2 linked regions of the Streptomyces venezuelae ATCC 10712 genome follow. The protein of the gene in region 2 interacts with the protein of the main gene of each other region in a pairwise test. Links are inferred from orthologs where the notes say so. Each region holds a gene or a part of one and is shown on either strand. Other genes may lie near its edges. The genes, in order: ligA and leuS.

Region 1 (13,874 bases), 3.0 Mb from region 2 along the record:
ATCTCGATGAGCGGGATGCCGGCCCGGTTGTAGTCGAGCAGCGAGTGGGACGCGCCGTGGATACGGCCGGTGGCGCCGCCGACGTGCAGCGACTTGCCGGTGTCCTCCTCCATGTGGGCGCGCTCGATCTCCACGCGGAAGACCTCGCCGTCCTCCAGCTGGACGTCCAGGTAGCCGTTGAAGGCGATCGGCTCGTCGTACTGGGAGGTCTGGAAGTTCTTCGGCATGTCCGGATAGAAGTAGTTCTTCCGGGCGAAGCGGCACCACTCGGCGATCTCGCAGTGCAGCGCGAGGCCGATCTTGATGGCGGACTCGACGCCGATCGCGTTGACGACGGGCAGCGAGCCCGGCAGACCCAGGCAGGTCGGGCAGGTCTGCGAGTTCGGCTCCGCGCCCAGCTCGGTCGAGCAGCCGCAGAACATCTTCGTCTTGGTGCCGAGCTCGACATGGACCTCGAGGCCCATGACGGGGTCGTACTCGGCGAGTGCCGCTTCGTACGACAGCAGTTCAGTGACAGTCACGGTGAGACTTTCCCTCTCAGCCCAGCAGGACGTCGTCGTCGCCCAGGCGCTTGAGCTCCCGGTAGAGGATCGCCAGGCCGGTAACGATGGCGGCGGCGGACACGGCGGAGTCGATCAGCCGCAGCATGTCGTGGTCGTTGCGGGCCAGCTTGGCCTGCTTCGCGACACTGATCGCGCCGAACGCGGTCGTCGCGAGCGACACGTAGACGCCGGTCTTGGACTTCTTGAAGTTCTTGGCCTTCTTTGCCATGGCACTCACAGCGACGGAGCCTCCTCAAGCAGCGGGTGCCCCCACTTTTCCACGAAGGCGGCCTCGACGGCGGCGCCGACCTTGTACAGCCGGTCGTCCTTCATGGCGGGAGCGATGATCTGCAGGCCGACCGGCAGACCGTCCTCGGGCGCCAGGCCGCAGGGCAGCGACATGGCGGCGTTGCCGGCCAGGTTGGTCGGGATGGTGCACAGGTCCGCGAGGTACATCGCCATCGGGTCGTCGGCGCGCTCGCCGATCGGGAAGGCGGTGGTGGGGGTCGTCGGGGAGACGATCACGTCCACGTCCTCGAAGGCCTTCTCGAACTCGCGGGTGATGAGGGTCCGGACCTTCTGCGCCGAGCCGTAGTACGCGTCGTAGTAGCCGGAGCTCAGCGCGTACGTACCGAGGATGATGCGGCGCTTGACCTCGTCGCCGAAGCCGGCCTCACGGGTGAGGGCGGTGACGTCCTCGGCCGAACGGGTGCCGTCGTCGCCGACCCGCAGGCCGTAGCGCATGGCGTCGAAGCGGGCCAGGTTCGAGGAGCACTCGGACGGCGCGATCAGGTAGTACGCCGACAGGGCGAGGTCGAAGGTCGGGCAGTCCAGCTCGACGATCTCGGCACCGAGCGACTTCAGCAGCTCGACGGACTCGTCGAAGCGCTGCACGACACCGGCCTGGTAGCCCTCGCCGCGGAACTGCTTGACGACGCCGACGCGCATGCCGGCGACCGAGCCGTTGCGGGCGGCCTCGACGACCGGCGGGACCGGGGCGTCGATGGAGGTCGAGTCGAGCGGGTCGTGCCCGGCGATGGCCTCGTGCAGGAGCGCCGCGTCCAGGACCGTACGGGCGCAGGGGCCGCCCTGGTCGAGGGAGGACGAGAAGGCCACCATGCCGTAGCGGGAGACGCCGCCGTAGGTCGGCTTGACGCCGACGGTGCCGGTGACGGCGGCGGGCTGGCGGATCGAACCGCCGGTGTCCGTGCCGATGGCCAGCGGGGCCTCGTACGCGGCGAGGGCGGCCGAGGAGCCGCCGCCGGAGCCGCCGGGGATCCGGGTCAGGTCCCAGGGGTTGCCGGTCGGGCCGTACGCGCTGTTCTCCGTCGAGGAGCCCATCGCGAACTCGTCCATGTTGGTCTTGCCGAGGATGACGACGTCGGCGGCCTTCAGGTTCTTGACCAGGGTCGCGTCGTACGGCGGGATCCAGCCCTCGAGGATCTTCGAGCCCACGGTCGTCGGCATGCCGGCGGTGGTGAAGATGTCCTTGAGCGCGAGCGGCACACCGGCGAGCGGGCCGAGCTTCTCGCCGCGGGCGCGCTTCTCGTCGACGGCACGGGCCTGGGCGAGCGCGCCCTCACGGTCGACGTGCAGGAAGGCGTGGACCTTCTCGTCGACGGCCTCGATGCGGGCGAGGTGCGCCTCGGTGACCTCGACGGCGGTCAGCTCGCCGGCGGCGATCTTCCCGGCGATCTCGGCCGCGGTGAGCTTGATGATGTTGTCCGTCATGACTGTTAGTCCTCCCCCAGGATCTGCGGCACCTTGAAACGCTGCTGCTCCTGGGCCGGGGCGCCGGAGAGCGCCTGCTCGGGGGTGAGCGACGGACGGACCTCGTCCGCGCGCATGACATTGGTCAGCGGCAGCGGGTGGGAGGTCGGCGGTACGTCTTGGTCGGCGACCTCGGAGACGCGGGCGACCGCGCCGATGATGTCGTCGAGCTGGCCGGCGAAGTGATCGAGTTCTTCGCCCTTCAGCTCCAGACGCGCCAGCCGTGCGAGGTGGGCGACCTCCTCGCGCGTGATGCCAGGCATGCGGATCCTCACGGGGTGAGCTTGATGGTGTGGGCCCATCCTATGGGGCCGGTGCCGCTGCCCGTGAAACGGTTTGCCCGGGGTCGTCGCGCCGGGGTGACACGGCCTACTGGACGACCTGGCCGGAGGGGTGGTCCACGGCCAGTTCGGCCGCGATGTCGGCGGGGCGGCGCCAGCCGTGCTCGCCTCGGGCGAGGAGCCAGGCGGTGGCCTCACCGGGCGGCATCGCGGCGGCGACCAGCCAGCCCTGGACGGCGTCGCAGCCCAGGTCGCGCAGGCGCTCCCAGGTCTCGTCGTCCTCCACTCCTTCGGCGACGACGAGGAGGCCGAGCGAGTGGGCGAGGTCGACGGTGCAGCGGACGATCTCGGCGTCCTCGGTGTCGACGGCGAGCCGGGCGACGAAGGAGCGGTCGATCTTCAGTTCGCTGACGGGCAGGCGGCGCAGATGGACGAGGGAGGAGTAGCCGGTGCCGAAGTCGTCGAGCGACATCTTCACGCCGTGGCCGGTGAGGCCGTTGAGCGTGTCGGCGGCCCGCTGGGGGTCCTCAAGCAGCACGTGCTCCGTTATCTCCAGCTGGAGCGCGCCGGCCGGGACGCCGTGGCGGGCGAGCCGGGCGGCGACGGCGCCGGCGAAGCCGGGGGTGTGGACGTCGCGCGGGGAGACGTTGACGGCGACCGGCACGTTCAGCCCCTGGGCGCGCCAGCGGGCGACCTGGGCGAGGGCGGTCTCCAGGACGTACTCGGTGAGGTGGGGCATCAGGCCGGAGGACTCGGCGATCGCGATGAACTCGTCCGGCGGGACCTTGCCGCGCTCGGGGTGGACCCAGCGGACGAGGGCTTCGAGGCCGGCGACCTGGCCGTCGAACTGGACCTTGGGCTGGTAGTGGAGTTCGACCTCGCCGGCGTCGAGGGCGCGGCGGAGGTCGCCGAGGAGGCCGAGCCGGTCGGGGGTGTTGGAGTCGCGCTTGGACTCGTAGACCTCGACGCCGGTGCGGTCCCGCTTGGCCTGGTACATGGCGACGTCGGCGCGGCGCAGCAGGCCTTCGGCGTCGAGGGCGTGGTCGGGGAAGACGGCGACGCCCGCGCTGGCCTCCAGGACGAGGGTGAGCCCGTCGAGGTCGAGCGGGGAGGAGAGTTCGGCGACGAGGTGGCGGGCGACCCGCTGGGCGCTGGTGGTGGAGTCGGCGGTGGGCAGCAGGACGGCGAACTCGTCGCCGCCGAGCCGGGCGGCCTCGGCGCCGCGGGGCAGCGCGAGGCGGAGCCGTTCGGCGATCTGGAGGAGCAGCCGGTCGCCCGCGAGGTGCCCGAGGGTGTCGTTGACCGACCGGAAGCGGTCGAGGTCGATCAGCACGAGGGCGGCGCGGGCCCCTTCGCCCTCGGCCTCCTCGAGGGCGGTCCAGGCGCGTTCGAGCAGCCACTGGCGGTTGGGGAGGCCGGTGAGCGGGTCGCGGAGCTGTTCCTCGGCGCGGGCGCGGGCGATCCACAGGGTGGAGTCGAGGGCGATGAGGGGGACGGCGAAGAGCGGCAGCAGGACGGGGCTGCTGGCGGCGACGACGCAGATCAGCGGGGCGATGCCGAGGAGGGCGACGGCGACGAGGCCCTGCCGCAGGAGGGCGGTGCGGGCGACGGTGGGCAGGCCGCGGCCCTGGGGGGCGAGCGTGTACCACAGCAGGAGCCGGGTCACCACGAGATAGGTGGCGGCGGCGAGCACGACTTCCGGGAGGTCCCCGATGGTCCAGTCGAGGGGCTGCCAGGGCTGTTCGACGGTGGGGACGTCCCCGAAGAGGGCGAGGACGAGGGCGGCGACGGCCACGCCGAGGACGTCGGCGGCGCCGTGCAGCACGCCCTGGCGCCAGCGGTGCCGGCGGGCGGCGCCGACCAGGGCGACGACGGTCATGGAGACCAGTCCGGCGGGCACCCAGCCGTACAGCAGGAGGACGGCGAGGGTGAGGGCGGCGCCGGAGCCGGTGCCGCCCCACCAGCGGTCCCGGCCCAGGGCGACCAGGTGGCCGACGATGAGTCCGGTGAGGACGGCGAGGGACCAGCCGGTGACCCCGTCGGGGAAGAGTCCGTGGCCGGCGGTGAGGGCCTGCTGGAGGCCCGCGACGAGTACGACGGCGGCGATGCCCACCACGGCTGCGGGCAGCCGGGAGGTGAAGCCCTCGGGCGCCACACGGCCGTGCGGCCGTGGGACCGGGGCGGCGCTCTCGGTCGGTTCCATTTCCGTCCCTCTCACAGGCGGCGGTGCCGTCGGTGTGCGATGGGCCGCGGTCAGGCGGCCGTACGTCGTCCGGCCGGTCCGTCGTACGGCCGCTGTCGGGCGGCCGTGCGTCGTGCCACGGGGCCGTTGTCCTGGCGCCACGACCGGCTCAGCCCTCGCGCGGCCGTGCAGGACTGGGCGCACGGTCACCACACTAGGCCGCCGAGGGCTTCGACGGGCAGCGCTCTCCCTGTCTTGCCCGAATGCGACCCGGCCACCCGTAACGATCTGGTATGCGCCGAACGGGTGAGCTTCGCGCGGCCGTCGCGAGGGGGCCGGGAGGCTACTCCGCGACGGGGACGGCGGCCTCCCGAGCGGCCTCGGGCCCTTGTTCGAGCAGGACCTTGAAGCCGTCCTCGTCCAGAACCGGAACTTTCAGCTGCATCGCCTTGTCGTACTTCGAACCAGGGTTTTCACCGACCACCACGAAGGAGGTCTTCTTCGAAACGGAACCGGTCACCTTCGCTCCGAGGCTCTGGAGGGACTCTTTTGCGCCATCCCTGGTGAAGTTCTCCAGCGTCCCGGTCACGACGACCGTCAGCCCCTCCAGCGGACGCGGGCCCACGTCCTCCCCCGCGCCCTCGTCCTCCAGACTCACCCCGGCCGCCCGCCACTTGCGCACGATCTCGCGGTGCCACTCCTCGGAGAACCACTGCTTCACCGCGGCCGCGATGATCCCGCCGACGCCGTCGACCGCCGCCAGCTCCTCCTCGCTCGCCTGTTCGATCCGCTCCAGGGAGCGGAACTCACGGGCCAGCGCCTCGGCCGCGACCGGCCCCACGTGCCGGATCGACAGCCCGTTGATGAAGCGGGCCAGCGGGCGCGTCTTCGCGGCCGCGATGTTCTCCAGCATCGCCAGGGCGTTCTTCTTCGGCTCGCCCTTCTGGTTGGCGAAGACCGTGACGATCTTCTCCTCGCCGGTCTTCGGGTCCCGCCGGGGCAGCCCGCTGTCCGGGTCCAGCACGTACGCCTTGATCGGCAGCAGCTGCTCGATGGTGAGGTCGAAGAGGTCGCCCTCGTCCACCAGCGGCGGCTCGGCCGGCTCCAGGGGGCGGGTCAGCGCCGCCGCGGCCACCGCGCCGAAGTTCTCGATGTCCAGGCACTGGCGCCCGGCGAGGAAGAACAGACGCTCCCGCAGCTGGGCCGGGCACGTCCGGGCGTTCGGGCAGCGGAGGTCGATGTCGCCCTCCTTCATCGCCTTCAGCGGCGTCCCGCACTCCGGGCACTCGGCGGGCATCACGAACTCCCGCTCGCTGCCGTCCCGCAGGTCGGCGACCGGCCCGAGGATCTCCGGGATGACGTCACCGGCCTTGCGCAGCACCACCGTGTCGCCGATGAGGACGCCCTTGGCCTTCACCACCTCCTGGTTGTGCAGGGTGGCGAACTCCACCTCGGAACCGGCCACCGTCACCGGCTCCACCTGCGCGTACGGGGTGACCCGGCCGGTCCTGCCGACGCCGACCTTGATGTCGATCAGCTTGGTGTTGACCTCCTCCGGCGCGTACTTCCAGGCGATCGCCCAGCGCGGGGCGCGCGCGGTGGAGCCGAGCCGGCCCTGGAGCGGGATCTCGTCGAGCTTGACGACGACCCCGTCGATCTCGTGCTCCACGGAGTGACGGTTCTCCCCGAAGTACGCGATGAACTCCCGCACCTCGCCGAGCGAGCCGACCACCTTGTTGTGCTTGGCGGTGGGCAGGCCCCACTCGTGGAGGAGCTCGTACGTGTCGGAGAGCCGGGAGATGTCGAAGCCCTCCCGGGCGCCGATGCCGTGCACGACCATGTGGAGCGGCCGGGAGGCGGTGACCTTGGGGTCCTTCTGGCGGAGCGAACCCGCCGCCGCGTTCCGCGGGTTGGCGAAGGGCTTGTCACCGGCCTCCACCAGGCGGGCGTTGAGCCCCTCGAAGGCCTCCATCGGGAAGTAGACCTCGCCGCGGATCTCCACGAGGTCCGGGACGCGGTCCCCGCGCAGCCGCTCCGGGATGTCGGCGATCGTCCGGACGTTGGGCGTGATGTCCTCGCCGGTGCGGCCGTCACCGCGGGTCGCGGCCCGGGTCAGCCGCCCGTGCTCGTACGTCAGGTTCACCGCGAGGCCGTCGACCTTGAGCTCGCACAGATAGTGGAAGTCGGGGGTGCCGACGTCCCGCGCGACCCGGTCGGCCCAGGTGGTGAGCTCCTCGTCGTCGAAGGCGTTGTCCAGGGAGAGCATCCGCTCGCGGTGCTCGACGGACGTGAAGTCGGTCTCGTACTGCCCCGCGACCTTCTGGGTCGGGGAGTCCGGCGTGCGCAGCTCCGGGTACTCCTCCTCCAGCGCCTCCAGGGCGCGCAGGAGCTTGTCGAACTCGCCGTCGCTGATGACCGGCTGGTCCTTCACGTAGTACCGGAAGCGGTGCTCCTCGATCTGCTCGGCCAGCTCGGCGTGCTTCTCCCGTGCCTCGGCGGGCAGGGCCCCCTGTTCGACTGCCACCGTTTCGTCCTCCCGTTACTCAGGGTTGTCCGCGAGCGACCGTGCCGCTCTGGCGCAGTGGGCGAGCGCCGCGCGGGCGTAGGCGGGCGACGCGCCCGCGAGCCCGCACGTGGGGGTGACGACCACGGACTCGGCGAGAGTCCCCGGATTCAGCCCCAGCCTGCGCCACAGCGTCCTGACACCCATGACGCTACCGCCCGGGTCCGACAATGCCGTGTCGGTGGACGGCACCACACCGGCGAAGAGCTTCGTGCCGGCCTCCACCGCCTCGCCGATCGGCTCCTCGTCACGTTCGGTGAGGAGCGAGAAATCGAACGAGACGCCCGCCGCGCCGGCCCGCCGCAGCAGCGCGAACGGCACGTCGGGGGCGCAGGAGTGGACGACCACCGGCCCGTCGTGGACGGCGACGACCTCGCGCAGGGCGCTCTCCACGACCTGCCGGTCGACGGCCCGGTAGGTGCGGTAGCCGCTGGCGGTACGGACGTGGCCGCGCAGCACGGCGGTGAGCGAGGGCTCGTCGAGCTGGAGGACGAGCTCCGCCCCCGGGATCCGCTTGCGCAGCTCCGCGAGGTGGCCGTGCAGCCCCTCGGCGAGCGAGCCCACCAGGTCGCGGCAGGCGCCGGCGTCCCCGAGGGCGGCCTCGCCGCCGCGCAGCTCCAGGGCGGCGGCGAGCGTCCAGGGGCCCACGGCCTGCACCTTGAGCGGTCCCTCGTACCCCTGGGTGAACTCCTCCAGGGCGTCCAGGTCCTCGCCGAGCCAGGACCGGGCGCGCTTGGTGTCGCGGCCGGGCCGGTCGCTGATCCGCCAGCCGCTCGGCTCCACGTGCGCGTAGAGGTCGACGAGCATGCCGACGGTCCGGCCGATCATGTCGGCGCCGGGGCCCCGGGCGGGCAGCTCGGCGAGGAACGGGAAGTCCTCGAAGGACCCGGTGACGGTCTTCGCGGCCTCGCGGGCGTCGCCGCCGGGCAGGGAGCCGACGCCGGTGGCGGACCCGAAGAGCTTGGTGTCGTCTCCCATGGCTACCGCCCCGGTCGAACGGTGAGGTCGTTGATCTCCGCGTCGCGCGGGAGGTCGATCGCGGTGAGGATCGCCGTCGCGACGGACTCGGGGTCGATCCACCGCGACGGGTCGTACTCCTTGCCCTCCTGCTGGTGCACCTTGGCCTGCATGGGGCTCGCCGTGCGGCCCGGGTAGACCGAGGTGACCCGCACGCCGTTGCCGTGCTCCTCGTGGCGCAGGGAGTCGGCGAGCGCCTTGAGGCCGTGCTTGGAGGCGGCGTACGCGCTCCACTCGGCGTGCGCGGCGAGCCCGGCGCCCGAGTTCACGAAGACGACGTGGCCCTGGGAGACCCGCAGTTGGGGCAGGAAGTGCCGGGTGAGCTCGGCCGGGGCGATCAGGTTGACGTTGAGCTGGTGGTGCCAGGTCTTGGGGGTCAGGTCCCCGACCGGTGCGAGGTCGACGACGCCCGCGATGTGCAGCAGGCCGTCCACCCGCTCGGGCAGGCTCTGGTGGGAGAACGCCCAGGAGAGCCGGTCCGGGTCGGCGAGGTCTCCGACGAGCGTCCGCGCGCCGGGGAACCGTCCGGCGAGCTCCTTGGCCCGCCCCGCGTCGCGGGCGTGCAGCACGAGCTCGTCCCCGCGCGCGTGGAGGCGGCGCGCGACGGCCGCGCCGATGCCGGAACCGGCTCCGGTGATCACATGTGTAGCCATGGTCACCATGCTCGCATCAGCGGGAGGCGATGTTCTCCTCCAGGTGGGCCAGGGCCGTCGGGGCGTCGTCCGCGAACAGGGCGAGGCCGGCCAGGGGGACGGGCAGGAAGCCCTCCTCCTCCATCCGGCGGAACTGGTCCTTGAGGCCGTCGTAGAAGCCCGCCGTGTTGAGCACGACGACCGGCTTGGAGTGCTTGCCGTGCTTCTTCAGCTCCAGGATCTCGGTGGCCTCGTCGAGGGTGCCGGTGCCACCGACCATGACCACGATCGCGTCGGACTTGGCGAGCAGGAGCGCCTTGCGCTCGGCCAGGTCCTTGGCGACGACCATCTCGTCGACGCCCGGGCGGGCCTTGTGGGCGAGGAAGTCGACGGAGACGCCCACGAGCCGGCCGCCGGCCTCCTCGACGCCGTCCGCGACGACCTTCATCAGGCCCGTGTCGGAGCCGCCCCAGACCAGGGTGTGACCCGCCTTCCCGAGGAGGCGCGCGAAGTCCCGGGCGGGGCCCGTGTAGCGCTCGTCGAGGTCGGCCGCGGAGAGGAAGACACAGATGTTCATGGCCCCACCGTAGGCCCTGACCAGGGACTTCAGAATTCCTCCGGGAAATCCCGCCGCGGGGCGATGAGTTCGGGCGGCGGCTCCGGTCTCACCTGCCATGGATGAGGTGAGCACCCCGCCGGCCGGGGTTCGGGGACGGGTCGTGTCGCGGGACGGGACGCCGATCGCGTACGAGCGGTACGGCGAGGGGCCGCCGCTGGTCCTGGTGAGCGGGGCACTGGGCACGGCGGCGGGCGAGCGGCTGCTGGGCGGGCTCCTGGCCCGGCGCTTCTCGGTCGTGGCGTACGACCGGCGGGGGCGCGGCGGCAGCGGGGACGGCGGGCCGTACGCGGTGGAGCGGGAGGTCGAGGACCTGGCCGCGGTGGTCGCGGCGGCGGGTCCGGGGGCGGCGCTGCACGGGACGGGGACCGGGGGCGCGCTGGTCCTCGCCGCGGTGGCCGCCGGTCTGCCGGCCGGGGCGGTGACGGTGTTCGAGCCGCCGTACGCGGCGGCGGCCGAGCGGCGGCGGGTGGCGGAGCTGCTCGGCGGGGGCCGGCCGGCCGAGGCGCTCGACCTGTTCCTCGCGGAGTCGACGGTGCCCGCGGGGCTGCGGCCCGGGTTGGCGGAGCTGGCGCACACCCTCGCGTACGACCTCGCGGTGCTCGGCGACGGGGCGGTGCCGGAGCGGCTCCTCGCGCGGGTGCACGCGCGCGTGCTGGTGGTCGACGGGGGCGCCAGCCCGGCGGGCACCCGGCAGGTGGCCCGCGCCGTGACGGCGGCCCTCCCCCGGGCCCGGCACCGCACCCTGACGGGCCAGACGCACGAGGTGGCGCCGCACGTCCTCGCCCCGGTCCTCGAGGAGTTCCTCGGCGAAGAGCGGGAGCCCGCGGAGGCGGCCTGAGCAGGCCGCGACCGTGACCGGGCGGGCCGGGGGCTACGCCGTCGCGGGGGCCGCCTCGGGGGCCGCCTCCGGGGCGGTCCTCGTGCGCCGTACCGTCGTGGCGATCGTCGCCGAGCCCACCACGCGCGTGCCGTCGTACAGCACGATCGCCTGGCCCGGGGCCACGCCGCGGACCGGCTCGTCGAAGGAGACCGTGAGCTCGCCGTCCGCCAGGGACGCCGTCACCTCGGTCTCGCCGCCGTGGGCACGGAGCTGGGCGGTGTAGCGGCCCTCGCCCTCCGGGGCGGTGCCGCACCAGCGGGGCTTGATCGCGGTGAGCGCGGTGACGTCGAGGGCCTCGACCGGGCCCACCGTCACCGTGTTGTTCACCGGCGAGATGTCCAGGACGTAACGCGGCTTGCCGTCGGCGGCGGGGTGGCCGATCCGCAGGCCCTTGCGCTGGCCGATGGTGAAGCCGTAGGCACCCTCGTGGGTCCCGACCTTGGCGCCGGCCTCGTCGACGATGTCGCCCTCCGCCCTGCCGAGCCGGGAGGCGAGGAAGCCCTGGGTGTCGCCGTCGGCGATGAAGCAGATGTCGTGGCTGTCGGGCTTCTTCGCGACCGCGAGCCCGCGCCGCTCGGCCTCCGCCCGGATCTCGTCCTTCGTGGTGAGCGTGTCGCCCAGCGGGAACATCGCGTGCGCCAGCTGCTTCTCGTCGAGCACGCCGAGCACGTACGACTGGTCCTTGGCCATGTCGGAGGCGCGGTGCAGCTCGCGCGAGCCGTCCTCGTTCAGGACGACCGTGGCGTAGTGGCCGGTGCAGACCGCGTCGAAGCCGAGGGCGAGCGCCTTGTCGAGCAGCGCCGCGAACTTGATCTTCTCGTTGCAGCGCAGGCACGGGTTGGGGGTGCGGCCGGCCTCGTACTCCGCGACGAAGTCGTCCACGACGTCCTCGCGGAAGCGCTCGGCGAGGTCCCACACGTAGAAGGGGATGCCGATGACGTCGGCCGCCCGGCGCGCGTCACGGGAGTCCTCGATCGTGCAGCAGCCGCGCGCTCCGGTACGGAAGGACTGCGGATTCGCGGAGAGGGCGAGGTGCACACCGGTGACGTCGTGACCGGCTTCGGCGGCGCGGGCGGCGGCGACGGCGGAGTCCACTCCGCCGGACATGGCGGCGAGGACGCGGAGAGTCTTAGTCATAGCCCTACCAGGGTACGGGGCGCCGGGAACCACGGTCGCGTTAGTAAGCGTTCTCTCCGGCATGGGGAGCAAGTCGAAGGACACGGGGAGCGGGGCGGACCGCCGCCGGGTGGGGCGACGGGCCGTGCTGATCGGCGGCGCGGCCGCCGCCGTGGGCACGGTCGCGGTGGCCGGGGACGAGCTGGGGCGGCTGTGGTGGCGGCTGCCGGGAATGGAGAAGAAGCGGGTCGAGGGCGAGCTGGACCACAAGCCCGCCGAATGGACGGCGGCGTCCCGGGCGAACTGGCGGCGGGCCGACCGGCCCGACGCCTACACGATCGACCGGGTGGTGATCCACGTCGTCCAGGGGAGCTACGCCTCCGCCCTGAAGGTCTTCAAGGACCCGGCGCACGGCGCCGCCGCGCACTACGTGGTCCGCAAGGACGGTCACGTGGCGCAGATGATCCGCGAGCTCGACGTGGCCTTCCACGCCGGGAACCGCGACATGAACGAGCGGAGCGTCGGCATCGAGCACGAGGGCTTCGTCGACCGGCCGCAGGACTTCACCGCCGCGATGTACGCCGGGTCGGCGCGGCTGGCCGCCGACATATGCGCCCGCCACGGGATACCCGTGGACCGGCGGCACATCATCGGGCACGTCGAGGTCGAGGGCACCGACCACACCGACCCGGGTCCGCACTGGGACTGGGACCGCTATCTGAAGCTGGTGCGGGAGGCGTCGAAGGCACGCGCGTGAGTGCCTTCGACGCGGGCGCGCCGCGGCTCAGCTGAGGCCCGCGGTCCTCGCCCGCTCCACCGCCGGGCCGATCGCGTCCGCGACCGCCGCGACGTCCTCCTTGGTGGAGGTGTGGCCCAGCGAGAAGCGCAGGGTGCCCCGGGCCAGGTCCGGGTCGGTACCGGTGGCGAGCAGGACGTGGCTGGGCTGGGCGATGCCGGCGGTGCAGGCCGAGCCGGTGGAGCAGGCGATCCCGGCGGCGTCGAGCAGCAGGAGCAGGGAGTCTCCCTCGCAGCCGGGGAACGTGAAGTGGGCGTTGGCGGGCAGCCGCTCGACGGGGTCGCCGCCGAGGATCACATCGGGGACGAGCGCCCGCACGGCGGCCACGAGCTCGTCGCGCAGGGCGCCGACCTCGCGGGCGAACTCCTCGCGCCGCTCGGTGGCGAGCCGCGCGGCGACGGCGAATGCGGCGACGGCCGGCACGTCGAGGGTGCCGGAGCGGACGTGCCGCTCCTGCCCGCCGCCGTGCAGCACGGGCACGGGGGTGTGCTCGCGACCCAGGAGCAGGGCGCCGATGCCGTAGGGGCCGCCGATCTTGTGGCCGGATACGGTCATCGCGGCGAGCCCGGAGGCGGCGAAGTCGACCGGGACCTGGCCGACGGCCTGGACGGCGTCGGCGTGCAGCGGCACGCCGAACTCGGCGGCGACATCGGCCAGTTCGCGGACCGGCAGGACGGTGCCGATCTCGTTGTTGGCCCACATGACGGTGGCGAGCGCGACGGAGTCGGGATCCCGGGCGATCGCCTCGCGCAGCGTCTCGGGATGCACCCGGCCGTACCGGTCGACCGGGAGGTACTCGACGTCCGCGCCCTCGTGGGTGGCGAGCCAGTCGACGGCGTCGAGCACCGCGTGGTGCTCGACCGGGCTGGCGAGGACGCGGGTGCGGCGGGGGTCGGCGTCGCGGCGGGACCAGTAGAGGCCCTTCACGGCGAGGTTGTCGGCCTCGGTGCCGCCGGAGGTGAAGACGACCTCGCTCGGCCGCGCGCCGAGCGCGGCGGCGAGGGTCTCGCGCCCCTCCTCGACGGTCCGCCGGGCCCGCCGTCCGGCGGCGTGCAGGGAGGAGGCGTTGCCCGTGACGGCGAGGTGGGCGGTCATCGCCTCGATCGCCTCGGGCAGCATGGGCGTGGTCGCGGCGTGGTCGAGGTAAGCCATGGTGGGTCGATTCTACGAGCCCACCGCCCCGCACCCGCCGGGTGGCCGGTTTACGCCGCGGGGCGCGCCGACCGGTGCGCCGGCTGCGCGCCGACCGGCGCGCCGCGGGACGTGCCGGACGTGCCGTCGGCCGTCGGGGCCGGCCACGTGTCGGGGTCGGCCCCGCGCGGGTCAGCCGCGCGGTGCGCGCGCCAGTTGACGGGACTGGGCCACCAGGCGGTCGGCGCTGTCCCAGACCTCGGCGTCCTCCTCCAGGAAGCCGCCGGCGAGGTTGCGGGTGGTGATCGAGACCCGCAGCGGGCCCGGGGCCGGGCGGCAGCGGAC
Region 2 (14,344 bases):
CCTCCACGAGCCCGTACTTGGCGAGTATCCGCAGGTGGTACGAGCAGCTGGCCACGGACTCCCCGGTCAGCTCGGCGGCCCGGGTAGCCGTGAAGGGCCCGCTACTGCGCAGCAGCCCCACCAGGGAGAGCCGCAGCGGGTGCGCGTAGGCCCGCAGGGCTCGCGGGTCGGTGAGTCGAATGCTCCTGGGCTGCTCGCCCTCGGGCCGCTGGTCACTGCTCTCCTCCTGCATGTATGTAAAGCTAGCTTTAGAAAGACTTCTTTACAAGCATTCCTTTACACCGTTGCCTCACTCTCCTCCCGCCACGGCCGTCAGCCCGGGCCCGGCCCCCACGACCGCGATCGCCCCGTCCAGGTCGGTCCGCAGCACCCGCGCCCCGCCGGCCCGCAACGACTCCACCGTTCTCGGCGACGGATGCCCGTAGGGATTGCCGCTGCCCGTCGAGACCAGCGCGAGCCTCGGCCGCACGGCCCGCATCAGCCCCGGGTCCTGATGGGCGGAGCCGTGGTGGGCCACCTTGAGCACGTCCACCGGCGCGAGATCCGGATGAGCCCGCAGCAACGCCCGCTGGGCCGGCGGCTCCAAGTCACCGAGGAGCAGCAGCGTCAGCCGTCCGGCGACCGTGACCAGCAAGGTGACGCTGGCATCGTTCGGCCCGTCACCCCCACCGAAGCCACTGGAACCCCCGGAGTCACCGGCCCCGGTACCGCCACCGGCCTCGCCACCGCCACCGGCAGCCCCCGAGCCGGTCGCCGCCGCCCCGGGCCCCGCCATCGGCCAGAGCACTCGCCACTCCAACGCCCCCACCCGCCGCCGCTCCCCCAGCCCGGCGGGGATCAGCGGCACCCGCGCGGCGGCCGCCGTCCTCCGCGCGAACGCCGCCTGGGCGGGCGGCTCTTCGAGCCCCGTCACCTGGATCGCCCCGACCGACCGGCCCCGCAACACCCCCGGCAAGCCGGCCACATGGTCCGCGTGGAAGTGGGTCAGGAGCAGCAACGGCACCCGCCGCACCCCGAGTTCCCGCAGACAACGGTCCACCGGTACGGGGTCGGGGCCCGCGTCCACCACGACGGCGGCGTCCCCGCCCGCCGCGAGCACCGTCGCATCCCCCTGCCCCACCTGGCACATCGCGAACACCCAGCCCGGCGGCGGCCATCCGCCGACCCACCGGGTCAGGGGCGCCGGTCGGGCCACCACGAGCAGGAGCAGCACGGCGACCAGCAGGGCCATCGGCCCCCGGTACGGCAGTCTGCGCGCCCCGAGCACCACCACGACCGTGATCAACGCGAGGGCCGCCCCGCCCCACCACCCGCCCGGCCAGCTCATCTCCGCCCCCGGCAGCGCCGCACCCGCACGGGCCACCCGCGCGATCCACCCGGCGGGCCAGCCCGCCACCCACGCCAGGCCCTCCCCGGCCGGAGTCCACACCGGCGCCAGGGCCAGCGCGGCGAAGCCGAAGACCGTCGCGGGCGCCACCGCGAGCTCCGCGCACAGGTTCGCCGGGATCGCGACCAGGCTCACCCGGCCGGCGAAGACCACCACGACGGGAGCGCACACCGCCTGCGCCGCCAGACACGCCGCCAGCGCCTCCGCCAACCGATCGGGCACCCCGCGCATCCGCAGCGCCTCACTCCACCGCGGGGCCACCGTGAGCAGGGCCCCGGTGGCGAGCACCGAGAGCAGGAAGCCGTAACTCCGGGCGAGCCAGGGGTCGTAGAGCACCAGGACGAGAACGACGGTGGCCAGCGCGGGGATCAGCGACCTCCGCCGACCGGTCCCGATCGCGAGCAGCACCACCAGCCCACAGGCCGCGGCACGCAGCACGCTCGGATCGGGCCTGCAGACGACCACGAAGGCGAGCGTCAACGCTCCCCCGGCCAGCGCCGAGCCCCGCAGCGAGAGCCCGATCCGGGGCGCGAGCCCGCCCCGCTCCACCTCGTGCGCCCGCCCGGGGCGGCCGACCAGCAGGAGCAGCACGACGGACAGGTTGCTTCCGCTCACGGCGAGCAGATGAGTGAGATCGGTCGCCTGGAAGGCGTCCCGCAGCTCGGTCCCGATCCGGGAGGTGTCCCCCACGACCAGACCGGGCAACAGGGCCCGCGCGTCCGGATCGAGACCGTCGGTGACCCGCCGCAGCCCGGCGCGCAGCTCCCCCGCCGTCCGTTGCAGCGCGCTGGGACGGCCGACGATCCGGGGCGGCCCCCGGTCCACCTTGAGCACGGCCGCGAAGGGGTCGCCGGGCTGCGTGGGCGGCACCAGCCGGGCGTCGACCTCCAGCCGGGTGGAGGGCAGCAGCCGCAGCCACGCGTCCCTCGCCGCTCCGGGCGGCACGATCAGCAGCACCGGCGCCCTGGTCCGGTGGGCCGCACCGCCCGGCCGCTCGGCCCTGGTCACCTCACCGTCGAGGACGACGGACACGGGTACGGTCGCGCTGCCGCTCACACGGGGCCGGGTGAGCCGCGGGTCGGAGGTCACCGTCACCTCGAGCTGCGCCCGCGCGTACTCCCGCGCCAGGGCGGGGACGGGGCCGCGGCGCAGGTCCGCCGCGTGCAGGCCCGCAGAGGTCGCCCCGGCGGCCGCGCACAGCAGGACCCCGGCGCAGGCGGTCGCCCGCAGCCGTCCGCCCGGCGTGCCCCGCCGTAGCGTCCCGGCCTCCGCCCCGCCCTCCGTCGGGCGCGGCTCACCCGGCCGATCCGGGCCGGCGAACCACCGGGCCGCGGCCGGCGCCCACAGGACGGCGGCTCCGACCAGAGCGACCGTCACTCCGGCCACTGACCACCACCCTGGGGCACCGAGGGCACAGGCCGCCGCCACCCAGGCAGCGACCGCGAGCGGCACCAGCCTGAGATCCGTGGGCCCCTCGTCACGGAAGGGCCCGTCACCACGTCCGCCGTACAGCCCATCGCCCCGCCCGTCGTCGCGGACAGCCCCCTGAGTCCCCGGTCGCCCGGCACCAGCCGCGCCCCCGGCCCCGGCTGGCGCCCCAGCCCACGCCCCGGCCGCCGGGTCGGCCGGGGGATCGACCCCCGCCGCCGCCTCGTACCGCGTCACGGCCGGACCAGCGGTCGGAGATCGGCGAACCTGCGCTCACCGATGCCGTTGACCTCACGCAGTTCCCCCACCGACCGGAAGCCGCCCCGCTCGGTGCGATGGTCGACGATGTGCCGGGCGAGGACCGGGCCGACCCCCGGAAGGGTGTCGAGCTGCTCCACCGTGGCCGTGTTGAGGCTCAGCGGCACCCCGGGTCCACCGCCCCCGGCCCCGCTCCCCGCGCCCGCCCCCGAGGCACCGCCGGAGCCGCCGACCGGCGCCCCCGGCAGGCCGACGAGCACCTGCTCCCCGTCGAACAGGACGCGGGCCCGGTTGAGTCCGGTGAGATCGGCGCCTGGCTTCACCCCGCCCGCCGCATGCAGGGCGTCCGCCACCCGCGAGCCCGCGGGCAGGGTGAGGACCCCGGGCCTGCGCACCTTTCCGCCGACGTCGACGATCACCTTCGGCGCGCCCGTCGCGGCGGGCCCCGGCGCCGGTCCGGTAAGCGGGCCGGTGCGCGCGGCGGGCGTGGCGGCGGGGCCTGCGGGGACGGCGGCGCGGACGAGTTCGGGGGCGCGCACCGGCTCCGGCCGCCCCGTCCAGAAGTAGCCGGCCGCGAGAACCGCGGCCACGACCAGGACGACCGTCAGCGCGGCCAGCGCCCTCGGTTCGAGTCCGCACCGAGTCTGCAGCCACACCGGCGTCCGCTCCCGCAGCGCCACCGCCAGCCGCTCCCGCGCCCCGGGCGGCGCGGACACCCGCCCCACCGCTCCCGGCGCCCCATCCCGCGCGGTCACCTCCCCCTGCACCTCACCCGGCGAGGCCGCCGCGGTCCCAGCGGCCGCGGGGAAAAGCGCGTCCCCACGACCCCGTACAAGGGTCTCGGGAGCCGTGCCGGCCCGCCGCGCCCGGGACCGCCTCCTGGCCCGCCCGGGCGGCGCACCACGGGCTCCTGGGCGGCTTCGCCCGTCTGATCCGGGCGCCCTCCCGGGACCGCTGGACGGAGCGCCGGGGGTGGTCGATGCGATGCGTGTACGAAGAGTCATGCGGATGACGGTAGGAATCAGCGCCACCCCGTGCGGGACTCATCCTCGTTCTGTGGACAGGGCCCCGCCTGTGGAGAACCCCGTCACCCTCACGAGCGACCGCCGGGGCTCAGCGCGGTGAGACGACGACCGCGAGCAGCCCGGGTCCCGTGTGCGCGCCGATGACCGCGCCCACCTCGCTGACGTGCAGTTCCGCCATGCCCGGCAGCCGCTCCCTGAGCCGGTCCGCGAGGACGCCGGCCCGCTCGGGCGCGGAGAGGTGGTGGACGGCAATGTCGACGGCGCCGGAGCCCGCCCGCTCCACGGCGATCTCCTCAAGGCGTGCGATGGCCTTCGAGGCCGTCCGCACCTTCTCCCGCAGTTCGATCCGTCCGCCGTCGAGTTCGAGGAGCGGCTTGACCGCGAGCGCGGAGCCGAGCAGCGCCTGCGCGGCGCCGATGCGCCCGCCGCGGCGCAGATAGTCCAGGGTGTCGACGTAGAAGAACGCGGAGGTTCCCGCCGCGCGCTTCTCGGCGGCGGCGACGGCCTCGTCGAGCGAGCCGCCCGCCTCGGCGACCTGGGCCGCCGCGAGGGCGCAGAAACCCAGGGCCATGCCCATCATCCGGGTGTCCACCACCCGCACGGGAACAGGGGCGTCCTTCGCCGCGAGCACCGCCGCGTCGTAGGTCCCGGAGACCTCGGCGGACAGATGGAGGGAGACGATGCTCCTCGCCCCGGCCTCGGCTGCCTCGCGGTAGGCCTCGGCGAAGACCTCCGGGCTGGGCCGCGAGGTGGTGACGGACCGCTTCTTCTGCAAGGCCTCGGCAAGGGCCTTGGCCGAGATCTCGGTGCCCTCCTCAAGGGCTCGGTCGCCGATGACGACGGTCAGCGGGACCGTGGTGATCGCGTGCCGCTCCCTCGTCTGGCGTGGCAGATAGGCCGTGGAATCGGTGACGATCGCGACATGCCGGGACATGAGCGGGAGGTTACCCGCCGAGACGGCCGCACGGCAGCCCGGCCCCCCAGCGGGGCACGGCCGGGCGTCCGTCGGTCCGTCAGGTGGTGGTCTCCGGGCGGGCCGACTTCTCCCACGGGTACGCGGTCCGCCGCGGGTCGGGCGCGGTGATCGCGGACGGCTCGCCGCCCGTCGCGGGACCCGCGTTCCCGGGGGCGGCGGCCGGCCGGTGGTTCCCCGAGGAGGAAGGCCGGGACGTCCCAGGACCCGTACCCGTGGCTTCCGGCGTGGTCTCCGGGCCCGTCGTCCAGTGCCGCAGCGCGCCGGCTTCGACGTCGATCTGGGCACTGAGTGCCGACAGGTCGTCCTCGGCGAACTTCAGGGCCCGGTCCCGGGCGGCGCGCCGCAGCGCGTCGGCGGAGCCGGTGATCCGCTCGGTCCGCGCGGTGAGTTCGGGGAGCTGCGCGGCCACCCAGGCGCGGTCGGGCTCCCGCTCGAGGCGCTTGAGGTCCTCGTCCAGTTCGAGCCCGTGGGCGCTGAGCCGGTGGAACAGGTCGAGCGACTCCTTCAGCGAGGCGTCCTCGCCGACCCCGGCGTGCAGCGCCTCCTGCGTGGCGCGCATCGAGGTGCGCAGCGAGAGCCGCAGTCTGGCCAGCTCGCCGGTGACTCCGGCCTGGCCGAAGCTCTTGGCCCGCAGTGTGGTGTCCTCGACCGTGCGCCGTGCCTGGTCGATGGTGCGGTCGACGCCTCGCTTGGCGGCCTTGACCGCCTTCACCGTGACGAAGACCCCGAGCGCCACGAACGACAAGAAGAGCAGGGCCATGATCGTGATAATCGCGGCTTCCATGTGCGCCCCTCCGGCGTCCGTCCTGTCCCCACGGATGTGGTTCCTCCACGGTAAACGGAACGGGCAGGCCGGGGGTTCCATCGGAACCCCCAACCTGCCCGTAGGGGAAACCCCTATGCCGGGGTGACCGGGCCGTCAGCCGGCGACGATGTTGACCAGCTTCGGGGCCCGCACGACGACCTTGCGGATCTCCGCGCCGCCGAGCGCCGCGACCACGTGCGGGTCGGCCAGCGCCAGCGCCTCCAGGTCCGCGTCGGTGATGGACGGGGAGACCTCCAGGCGTGCCTTGACCTTGCCCTTGATCTGCACGACGCAGGTCACGGTCTCGTCGACGACGTACGCCGGGTCGGCGACCGGGAAGTCCTGGTGGACGACCGAGTCGGTGTGGCCCAGCTTGCGCCACAGCTCCTCGGAGATGTGCGGGGCCAGCGGGGCGACCAGCAGCACCAGCTGCTCGGCGACCTGCCGGGAGATCGCGCCGCCCGACTTCGTCAGGTGGTTGTTCAGCTCGGTGATCTTGGCGATGGCGGTGTTGAAGCGCATCGCGACCATGTCCTGCGCGACCCCGTCGATGGCCTTGTGCAGGGCACGCAGGGTGTCCTCGTCGGCCGGGGTGTCGACGACGGTGACCTCGCCGGTCGACTCGTCGACGATGTTGCGCCAGAGCCGCTGCAGCAGCCGGTACTGGCCGATCACCGCGCGCGTGTCCCAGGGGCGCGACACGTCCAGCGGACCCATCGCCATCTCGTACAGGCGCAGGGTGTCGGCGCCGTACTCGGAGCAGATCTCGTCCGGCGTCACGGCGTTCTTCAGGGACTTGCCCATCTTGCCGAGGACGCGGCTGACCTTCTCGCCCTCGTACCAGAAGGCGCCGTCCCGCTCCTCGACCTCGGCCGCCGGCACGGCGATGCCGCGCGCGTCCCGGTAGACGAAGGCCTGGATCATGCCCTGGTTGTACAGCTTGTGGAACGGCTCGGCCGACGAGATGTGGCCCAGGTCGAACAGCATCTTGGACCAGAAGCGCGCGTACAGCAGGTGCAGCACGGCGTGCTCGGCGCCGCCGACGTACAGGTCGACACCGCCGGTCGGCATGCCCTCGCGGGGGCCCATCCAGTACTGCTCGACGGCCGGGTCGACCAGCTTCTCGGCGTTGTGCGGGTCCAGGTAGCGCAGCTCGTACCAGCAGGAACCGGCCCAGTTGGGCATGGTGTTGGTCTCGCGGCGGTAGCGGCGCGGACCGGCGCCGTCGCCCAGGTCCAGGGTGACGTTGACCCAGTCCTCGTTGCGGGAGAGCGGGGTCTCCGGCTGGGTGTCCGCGTCGTTCGGGTCGAAGGTGCGCGGCGAGTAGTCCTCGACCTCCGGCAGCTCCAGCGGCAGCATCGACTCGGGCAGCGAGTGGGCGACGCCGTCCTCGTCGTAGACGATCGGGAAGGGCTCGCCCCAGTAGCGCTGGCGGCTGAACAGCCAGTCGCGCAGCCGGAAGTTGACGGTGCCCTCGCCGATGCCGCGGTCGGCCAGCCAGGCGGTGATCTTCGCCTTGGCCTCGACGACGCCCAGGCCGTCGAGCGTGATGTCCTCGTTGGAGGAGTTGACCAGCTCGGCCTCGTACGAGGAGAAGGCCTCGTCCCAGGTCGACGGGTCGGTGCCACGGTCGTCGGCGGGCTGCACGACGCAGCGCATCGGCAGCTCGAAGGCGCGCGCGAAGGCGAAGTCGCGGCTGTCGTGCGCGGGGACGGCCATGATGGCGCCGGTGCCGTAGCCCATCAGGACGTAGTCGGCGATGAAGACGGGGATCTGCTCGCCGCTGACCGGGTTGGTCGCGTAGGCGCCGGTGAAGACGCCGGTCTTCTCCTTGGCGTCGGCCTGCCGCTCGACGTCGGACTTGGAGGCGGCCTGCTTGCGGTAGGCGTCGACGGCCTCGGACGGGGTGGCGTGTCCGCCGGTCCACACGTCGTGGGTGCCCTCGGGCCAGGCCGCCGGGACGATCTTCGCGGCGCCGTCGACCAGGGGGTGCTCCGGGGCCAGCACCATGTAGGTGGCGCCGAACAGGGTGTCCTGGCGGGTGGTGAAGACGGTGATGGCGCCGGTGTCGCCGACCTGGAAGTCGACGCGGGCGCCCTCGGAGCGGCCGATCCAGTTCCGCTGCTGGAGCTTGATGGCCTCGGGCCAGTCCAGCGCGTCCAGATCGTCCAGCAGGCGGTCCGCGTAGGCGGTGATCCGCATGTTCCACTGGCGCAGCTTGGACTTGAAGACGGGGAAGTTGCCGCGCTCGGAACGGCCGTCGGCGGTGACCTCCTCGTTGGCCAGGACCGTGCCCAGGCCGGGGCACCAGTTGACGGGCGCGTCGGAGGCGTACGCCAGGCGGTACTCGCCCAGGACGTCGGAGCGCTCGGCGGGGCTCAGCTCGCTCCACGCGCGCGTGGTGCCGGGGATCTCGCGGGTGCCGTTCTCGAACTGCTCGACCAGCTCGGCGATCGGCCGGGCCTTCTTGGCCTCGTCGTCGTACCAGGAGTTGTAGATCTGCAGGAAGATCCACTGGGTCCACTTGTAGTAGTCCGGGTCGATCGTGGCGAACGACCGGCGCTTGTCGTGGCCCAGGCCCAGCCGGCGCAGCTGGACCTTCATGTTCTCCATGTTGGCCTCGGTGGACACGCGCGGGTGCGTGCCCGTCTGCACGGCGTACTGCTCGGCCGGCAGGCCGAAGGCGTCGAAGCCGAGGGTGTGCAGCACGTTGTGGCCGGTCATGCGCGCGTGGCGGGCGAAGACGTCCGTGGCGATGTAGCCGAGCGGGTGGCCGACGTGCAGGCCCGCACCCGAGGGGTACGGGAACATGTCCATGATGAACTTCTTGGGCCGGGCGGCGACCGCGGGGTCGCCCGCCAGGTCTCCGGCGGGGTTCGGGGCCTCGTAGGTGCCCTCCGCGTCCCAGAAGTCCTGCCAGCGTGCCTCGATGTCGGCGGCCATGGCCGCCGTGTAGCGATGCGGGGCCGCCGTCTCGGCGGCCGTATTGATCTCGGTCATGGTCCTTGAAGCTCCATCGATCGTCTCTGCCCACTGCCACGGACTGCCGTGAAATGAAAAATCCCCTCGCACAGGAGGGGACGCCGCGCCGACTCCGGCGGATGTCTGTCGTCCGCCGGGACTGATCAGCGCGGCTCGGTAAGCAGAAGGCGTACGGCACGCATGGCGTCAGGGTACCGCAGGGCACGGCGTGCCAAGAAGCCGTATACGAAGAAGCGGGCCACCCGATCCGGGTGACCCGCTTCTTTTCTGTGGAGCTAAGGAGAATTGAACTCCTGACCTCCTGCATGCCATGCAGGCGCTCTACCAACTGAGCTATAGCCCCTTGCTTGTTTCCGTCTCCGTTTCGGTTTCCCTCGCGGCGACAGACAGAACATTAACCGGCTCCCCGGCAGATCTCCAAATCGATTCTCGGAGCCCTCCTGACCTGCCGGGTAGGGTCGCCGACTGTGTCCGTCTCCGTGCTCTCCAAAACCCGCGCCCGGCCGTGGCCCCTGGTCACCGCCGCGGCGGTCTGCCTGCTCTCGTTCACGGCCTTCTGGGTGGCGCAACGCCTCGCCCACGTGAACATGCTCGACGTCATGGTCTACCGGGCCGAGGGCGAGACGGTCCGGGCCGGCGGCGACCTGTACGCGATGCGCGCCACCTCGGCGAACCTCGGCATGACGTACCCGCCCTTCGCGGCCCTGCTGTTCGTCCCGCTGACCCTGGTGGGCGTGCCGCTGATGCGGACGCTCACCACCGCGGGGAACCTGCTGCTGGTCGTGGCGCTGGTCCAGCTGTCGCTGCGGCTCGTCCGCCCGTCGCTGTCCCGTGCGGACCTGTGGCGTACGACACTGTGGGTCGCCGCGGTCGTGGTCTGGTGCGAGCCGGTCTGGACGACGCTGCGGTACGGCCAGATCAACCTGCTCATAGCCGTGGCCGTGCTCTGGGACCTCACCCGCCGCCGGGACAGCCGCTGGGCCGGTCTCGGGATCGGCCTGGCGACCGCGGTGAAGCTCACACCGGGGCTCTTCGTGGTCCTGCTGCTCGTCGCGGGTCTGCTGCTGTGGCGCCGCGACCGGACCGGGAACACCTGGCTGCGCACGGCCGCGACCGCGACCGGGGTCTTCCTGGGGACGACGCTGGCGGTGGCGCTCGCGCTGCCGGCGGACTCGAAGCGGTTCTGGACGCAGACGCTGTTCGAGACCGGCCGGGTCGGCTTCGCCGAGGAGACCGCCAACCAGTCGATCCGCGGGGTCCTGGCCCGGCTGATGCACACCGACGACCCGGGCATGTGGTGGGCGGTGACGGCGGCCGTCCTGGGCGGGGCGGCGATGGTCCTCGCGGTACGGGCGGCGGTGCGCGGCGACAAGGCGGTCGCGGTGATCGTCTGCGCGTTCACGGCGCTGATGATCAGCCCGATCTCCTGGTCCCACCACTGGGTCTGGTGCGTGCCGCTGCTGATCCTGCTCGCGGACCGCGCCACGCGCGCGTGGCCGGCGACGGGGGCGGTGGCGCTGGCCTTCGCCTCGTTCGCGCTGTGGTGGGTTCCGCACGACCCGGGGCGGCCCGAACTGGACCAGAACGCGGGTCAGATGGTGCTGTCCGCGATCTATCCGCTGACGGCGACGGCGCTGCTCGTGGGGTACGCGTGGACGCTGCGGCGTGGGGCGGCGGCCAAGGACCGGGCTGAGGCGCAGGATGGGGCCGAGGCGAAGGATCAGGTCGTGGCGCCGGGTCAGGGCGAGGATCACGCCGTGGCGACGGACCGGGCGGCCGTGAAGGCTCAGGCCGTGGCGAAGGAGTAGAAGCGCTTGAGGGTGCAGTGCTCGTCGAGGAGCCGGCCGTAGATCGGCTCCCCTTCGAGCTCGCGGTAGGTCTCGATGGGGTCGCCTTTTATGATCAGCGCCCGCGCGCACTCCTCGCACCAGTACTGGAACCCCGGGTTGACGGGATCCATGTCGCGCACGATGGGCGTGCCGCTGCCGCACCAGTCGCACTTCCGCCTGTGTGCACCCATCAGTCAGCTCCAGCTGTGGCCGCAGGCCGTGCACCCATAGGACACCCCGCCGTTTTCGCCGAGCACTAGGGCCACCCTCCCGTCCGGATCTTCGTCCCCCTCCGGCCGTCCGATTCTGCCATGGCCCCGCAAGAGGGTCAGCGTGCTCGGCGCGGCAGCCCGGCCAGCGCGCCGGCGACCGCGGCGACGGCCAGGCCGAGCATGGTCGTCCGCAGCGCGTCGGCGGAGTTCTGCGCCCCGGGTGCGGTCACCGCGCCGAGGAAGAGCGTGCCGAAGGCGGCGACCCCGATGAGCTGACCGAGCTGGGTGACGGTGGCGAGCAGTCCGCTCGCGTCGGCCGCGTCCTCGGGCCGTACGGTGGCCAGCGCGCCGGTCAGGGCGGGGCTGAAGGCCAGTGAGACGCCCGCTCCGAAGACACCGAGGGCCGGGTAGAGCCCCCAGCCGCCGGTGCCGCCGTCCGCGAGCAGCCCTCCGATGGCGAGGGCGCCCGCGGCGCCGAGGAGGAACCCGCCGGGGATCAGCGCGCGGTGCAGCCGGGCGGGCCAGCGCCGCCAGGTCAGGCCGATGGCGCCGAAGACCACGGCGGCGGGGCCGAAGGTCAGTCCGGCGCGCAGGGCGCTGTGCCCGAGCCCGCCCTGGAGGTGCAGGGTGAGGGTGAACAGGAACCCGGCGTTGACGCCCATCGACACGGTGATCCACAGGATGGCCCGGCCCATGCCGGGGAGCCGCAGCACCCGGGGCGCGATGAGCGGCGCGCCGCCGCGCCGGGCGAGCCGGGACTCGTACGCGCCGAAGAGCGCGAGGAGGACCACGGAGCCGCCCAGCGAGAGCCAGGACCACAGCGGCCAGTCCTGTTCCTGGCCGAGGACCAGGGGGACGGTCAGCAGGGACACGGCGGCGGCGAGGAGCACGAGGCCCGGCAGGTCGAGGGCACGCGCGCGCGTGGGGCCGGTCCGGGCGTCGCGGGGCAGGATCCGCGCGCCGAGGGCGAGCAGGGCGACGCCGATCGGGACGTTGACGAGGAAGACCGGGCGCCAGCCGGTGCCGAAGAGGTCGGCGCTCACCAGGACGCCGCCGACGACCTGTCCGGCGGCGGCTCCGGTGGCGAGGACGGCGGAGTAGGCGCTGAGGGCCTTCACCCGGTGCTCGCCGGTGAAGTTGCGCTGGATGAGGCTGAGGACCTGAGGGATCATCAGGGCGGAGCCGGCGCCCTGGACGAGCCGGAAGGCGATCAACTGGCCGGTGTCCGCGGCGAGTCCGCAGGCGAGCGACGCGGCGGTGAAGAGGGCGAGGCCGGCGAGGTACATCCGGCGGTGTCCGAGCAGGTCGCCGAGGCGGGCTCCGGTGATCAGCAACACGGCGTAGGCGATGGTGTATCCGGCGACCACGAGCTGGAGCGCGGCGCCGGAGGCGGAGAGTTCGGCGCGGATCGTGGGTGCGGCGACGTTGACGATGAAGACGTCGAGGAGCGCCATGAACTGGGCGGCGAGGACCACGCCCAGCAACAGTCCGGGGCGATTGTCGGTGCCACCGTCTTTACTGAGTGCGGGACGTGTTGTGGTCGAGGTCATGCGTCGAGCGTGACCTCGATCGGATACGGGTAACGAGAGCCCGCTGATGCTGGTACTGACACCACCTGGCAACGGCGGCACGGGGACTCGACCATGGGGGTGTGACGATCGTGGCAGCAGTACCGGCGCAGCGGCGCCGACGACCGGAACTGGCCGCGTTCCTGCGCAGCCGCCGCGCCAGGGTGACACCGGAGGACGTGGGGATGCCGCCGGGGCTCCGTCGCCGCACGCCGGGGCTCCGCCGCGAGGAGGTCGCCCAGCTCTCCGGTGTCGGCGTCACCTGGTACACCTGGCTGGAGCAGGGGCGCCCGATCAACGCCTCGGCGCAGGTGCTCGACGCCGTCGCCCGCACGCTCCGGCTCGACCGGCCCGAGCGCGAGCACCTGTACCACCTGGCCGAGGTGCCGTTCGAGCCGGAGAGATCGGCCGCGGACGTCGCGGTGGTGAGCCCGGAGATCCAGGGCATCCTCGACGCCCTGGACCCGCACCCGGCGGTGCTCTACAACGCGCGGTACGACGTGCTCGCGACCAACACCATGTACGAGCGGCTCTTCTTCCCGGAGGGGCGCGACGACCTGGACACCGGCCCGTTCGGCGTGCGCAACGTGCTGTGGACGCTGTTCAGCATGCCCGGCCCCACCTGCCCGGTGGTCGACCGGAAGCGGGAGCTGCCGCTGATGGTGGCCCAGCTGCGGGGCGCGTACGGACGCCATGTGGGCGAGCCCGCCTGGGAGGAGTACGTACGGGCGCTGGCGGAGGCCAGTCCGGAGTTCGTCCGGCTGTGGCGCAGCGGCGACGTGGTGCCGCCGGGGACGCGGGTGAAGGTCTTCCGTCACGCGCGGGTGGGCCAGGTCCGGTTGACCTCGGTCTCCCTCTCGGTGAACGGGCTGCCGGAGTGCCGGATCGTGGCCTACACGCCGAACGACGAGGAGAGCCGCAACAGCCTCGCGACCCTGCACGAGTGACGAAACGACGAACGAAACGACGAATCCCGCCCCCTGTTGGGGACGGGATTCGGTGACTGTGGAGCTAAGGAGAATTGAACTCCTGACCTCCTGCATGCCATGCAGGCGCTCTACCAACTGAGCTATAGCCCCTCGTGTTCTTCGCGCTCCGCGCTGCGAACAAGAAGAACTCTAGCCTGTGACCTGCCGGAAAGTGAAATCCGGGTCCGGCAGGCCGGTCGGGGGGCTCAGTCGTCGTCGCCGAGGACCGGCTCGGGCAGCGTGCCCGCGTTGTGCTCCATCAGCCGCCAGCCGCGGGCGCCCTCGCCGAGGACCGACCAGCAGCAGTTCGAGAGGCCACCCAGGCTCTCCCAGTGCGGGGACTCCAGACCGAGGAGCCGGCCGATGGTGGTGCGGATGGTGCCGCCATGGCTGACCACGACGAGCGTGCCGTCCACGGGAAGCTTGTCGGCGTGCTCAAGGACCACCGGAGCGGCCCGGTCGGCCACCTCGGTCTCCAGCTCGCCGCCGCCCCGGCGCACCGGCTCGCCGCGCTTCCACGCGGCGTACTGCTCGCCGTACCGCGCCACGATCTCGTCGTGCGTCAGCCCCTGCCACTCCCCCGCGTACGTCTCGCGCAGTGCGGAGTCGTGGGCGACGGTGTGGCCGGTGAGGACGGCGAGCTCGGCGGCGGTGGCCGCCGCCCGCTTCAGGTCGGAGGCCACGATGGCGTCCGGCTTCAGCGCGGCGAGCAGCCGGGCGGCCCGGCGCGCCTGGGCGACGCCGGTCTCCGTCAGCTCGATGTCGGTCGAGCCCTGGAAGCGGCGCTCCAGGTTCCAGGAGGTCTGGCCGTGCCGCCAGAGGACGATGCGGCGGCCGCTGCCGCCCTTGGTGGTGCTCAGCGCAGCTCACCGTCCACTTCGTCGGGCAGGCCGGCGGCGTGCTCGG

What was found.
Region 1: the proteins of leuS (region 2) and ligA interact in binary tests that used the Escherichia coli proteins (3 or more experiments, as listed by UniProt). The link is inferred for Streptomyces venezuelae ATCC 10712 from one-to-one orthologs.

What each region holds. Positions count from the first base shown.
Region 1 is NZ_CP029197.1:5,568,699-5,582,572, reverse strand. Bases 4,710-7,640 are described here. They hold ligA (NAD-dependent DNA ligase LigA), read right to left. Parts: upstream 7,300-7,640; coding sequence 5,119-7,299; downstream 4,710-5,118. Other genes in these bases: DEJ43_RS25885 (methionine synthase), read right to left, coding at 7,315-7,640; DEJ43_RS25895 (putative bifunctional diguanylate cyclase/phosphodiesterase), read right to left, coding at 4,710-4,796. Outside these bases: Asp-tRNA(Asn)/Glu-tRNA(Gln) amidotransferase subunit GatB, read right to left, coding at 1-521; DEJ43_RS25910 (hypothetical protein), read right to left, coding at 538-771; Asp-tRNA(Asn)/Glu-tRNA(Gln) amidotransferase subunit GatA, read right to left, coding at 777-2,273; Asp-tRNA(Asn)/Glu-tRNA(Gln) amidotransferase subunit GatC, read right to left, coding at 2,279-2,575; more of DEJ43_RS25895, read right to left, coding at 2,682-4,709; more of DEJ43_RS25885, read right to left, coding at 7,641-8,316; DEJ43_RS25880 (SDR family oxidoreductase), read right to left, coding at 8,319-9,017; DEJ43_RS25875 (LOG family protein), read right to left, coding at 9,025-9,564; DEJ43_RS25870 (alpha/beta fold hydrolase), read left to right, coding at 9,662-10,444; tRNA 2-thiouridine(34) synthase MnmA, read right to left, coding at 10,478-11,623; DEJ43_RS25860 (N-acetylmuramoyl-L-alanine amidase), read left to right, coding at 11,685-12,359; DEJ43_RS25855 (cysteine desulfurase family protein), read right to left, coding at 12,387-13,550; DEJ43_RS25850 (thioesterase family protein), read right to left, coding at 13,722-13,874. UniProt on the Escherichia coli protein: DNA ligase that catalyzes the formation of phosphodiester linkages between 5'-phosphoryl and 3'-hydroxyl groups in double-stranded DNA using NAD as a coenzyme and as the energy source for the reaction.
Region 2 is NZ_CP029197.1:2,539,938-2,554,281, forward strand. The notes cover bases 5,794-9,194. They hold leuS (leucine--tRNA ligase), read right to left. Parts: upstream 8,880-9,194; coding sequence 5,994-8,879; downstream 5,794-5,993. Other genes in these bases: DEJ43_RS11650 (hypothetical protein), read right to left, coding at 5,794-5,858. Also shown: DEJ43_RS11630 (winged helix-turn-helix domain-containing protein), read right to left, coding at 1-232; DEJ43_RS11635 (ComEC/Rec2 family competence protein), read right to left, coding at 290-2,899; DEJ43_RS11640 (ComEA family DNA-binding protein), read right to left, coding at 3,049-4,077; DEJ43_RS11645 (DegV family protein), read right to left, coding at 4,187-5,032; more of DEJ43_RS11650, read right to left, coding at 5,112-5,793; DEJ43_RS11665 (glycosyltransferase 87 family protein), read left to right, coding at 9,329-10,669; DEJ43_RS11670 (hypothetical protein), read right to left, coding at 10,648-10,881; DEJ43_RS11675 (MFS transporter), read right to left, coding at 11,019-12,452; DEJ43_RS11680 (helix-turn-helix transcriptional regulator), read left to right, coding at 12,554-13,417; DEJ43_RS11690 (histidine phosphatase family protein), read right to left, coding at 13,645-14,298; rsfS (ribosome silencing factor), read right to left, coding at 14,295-14,344.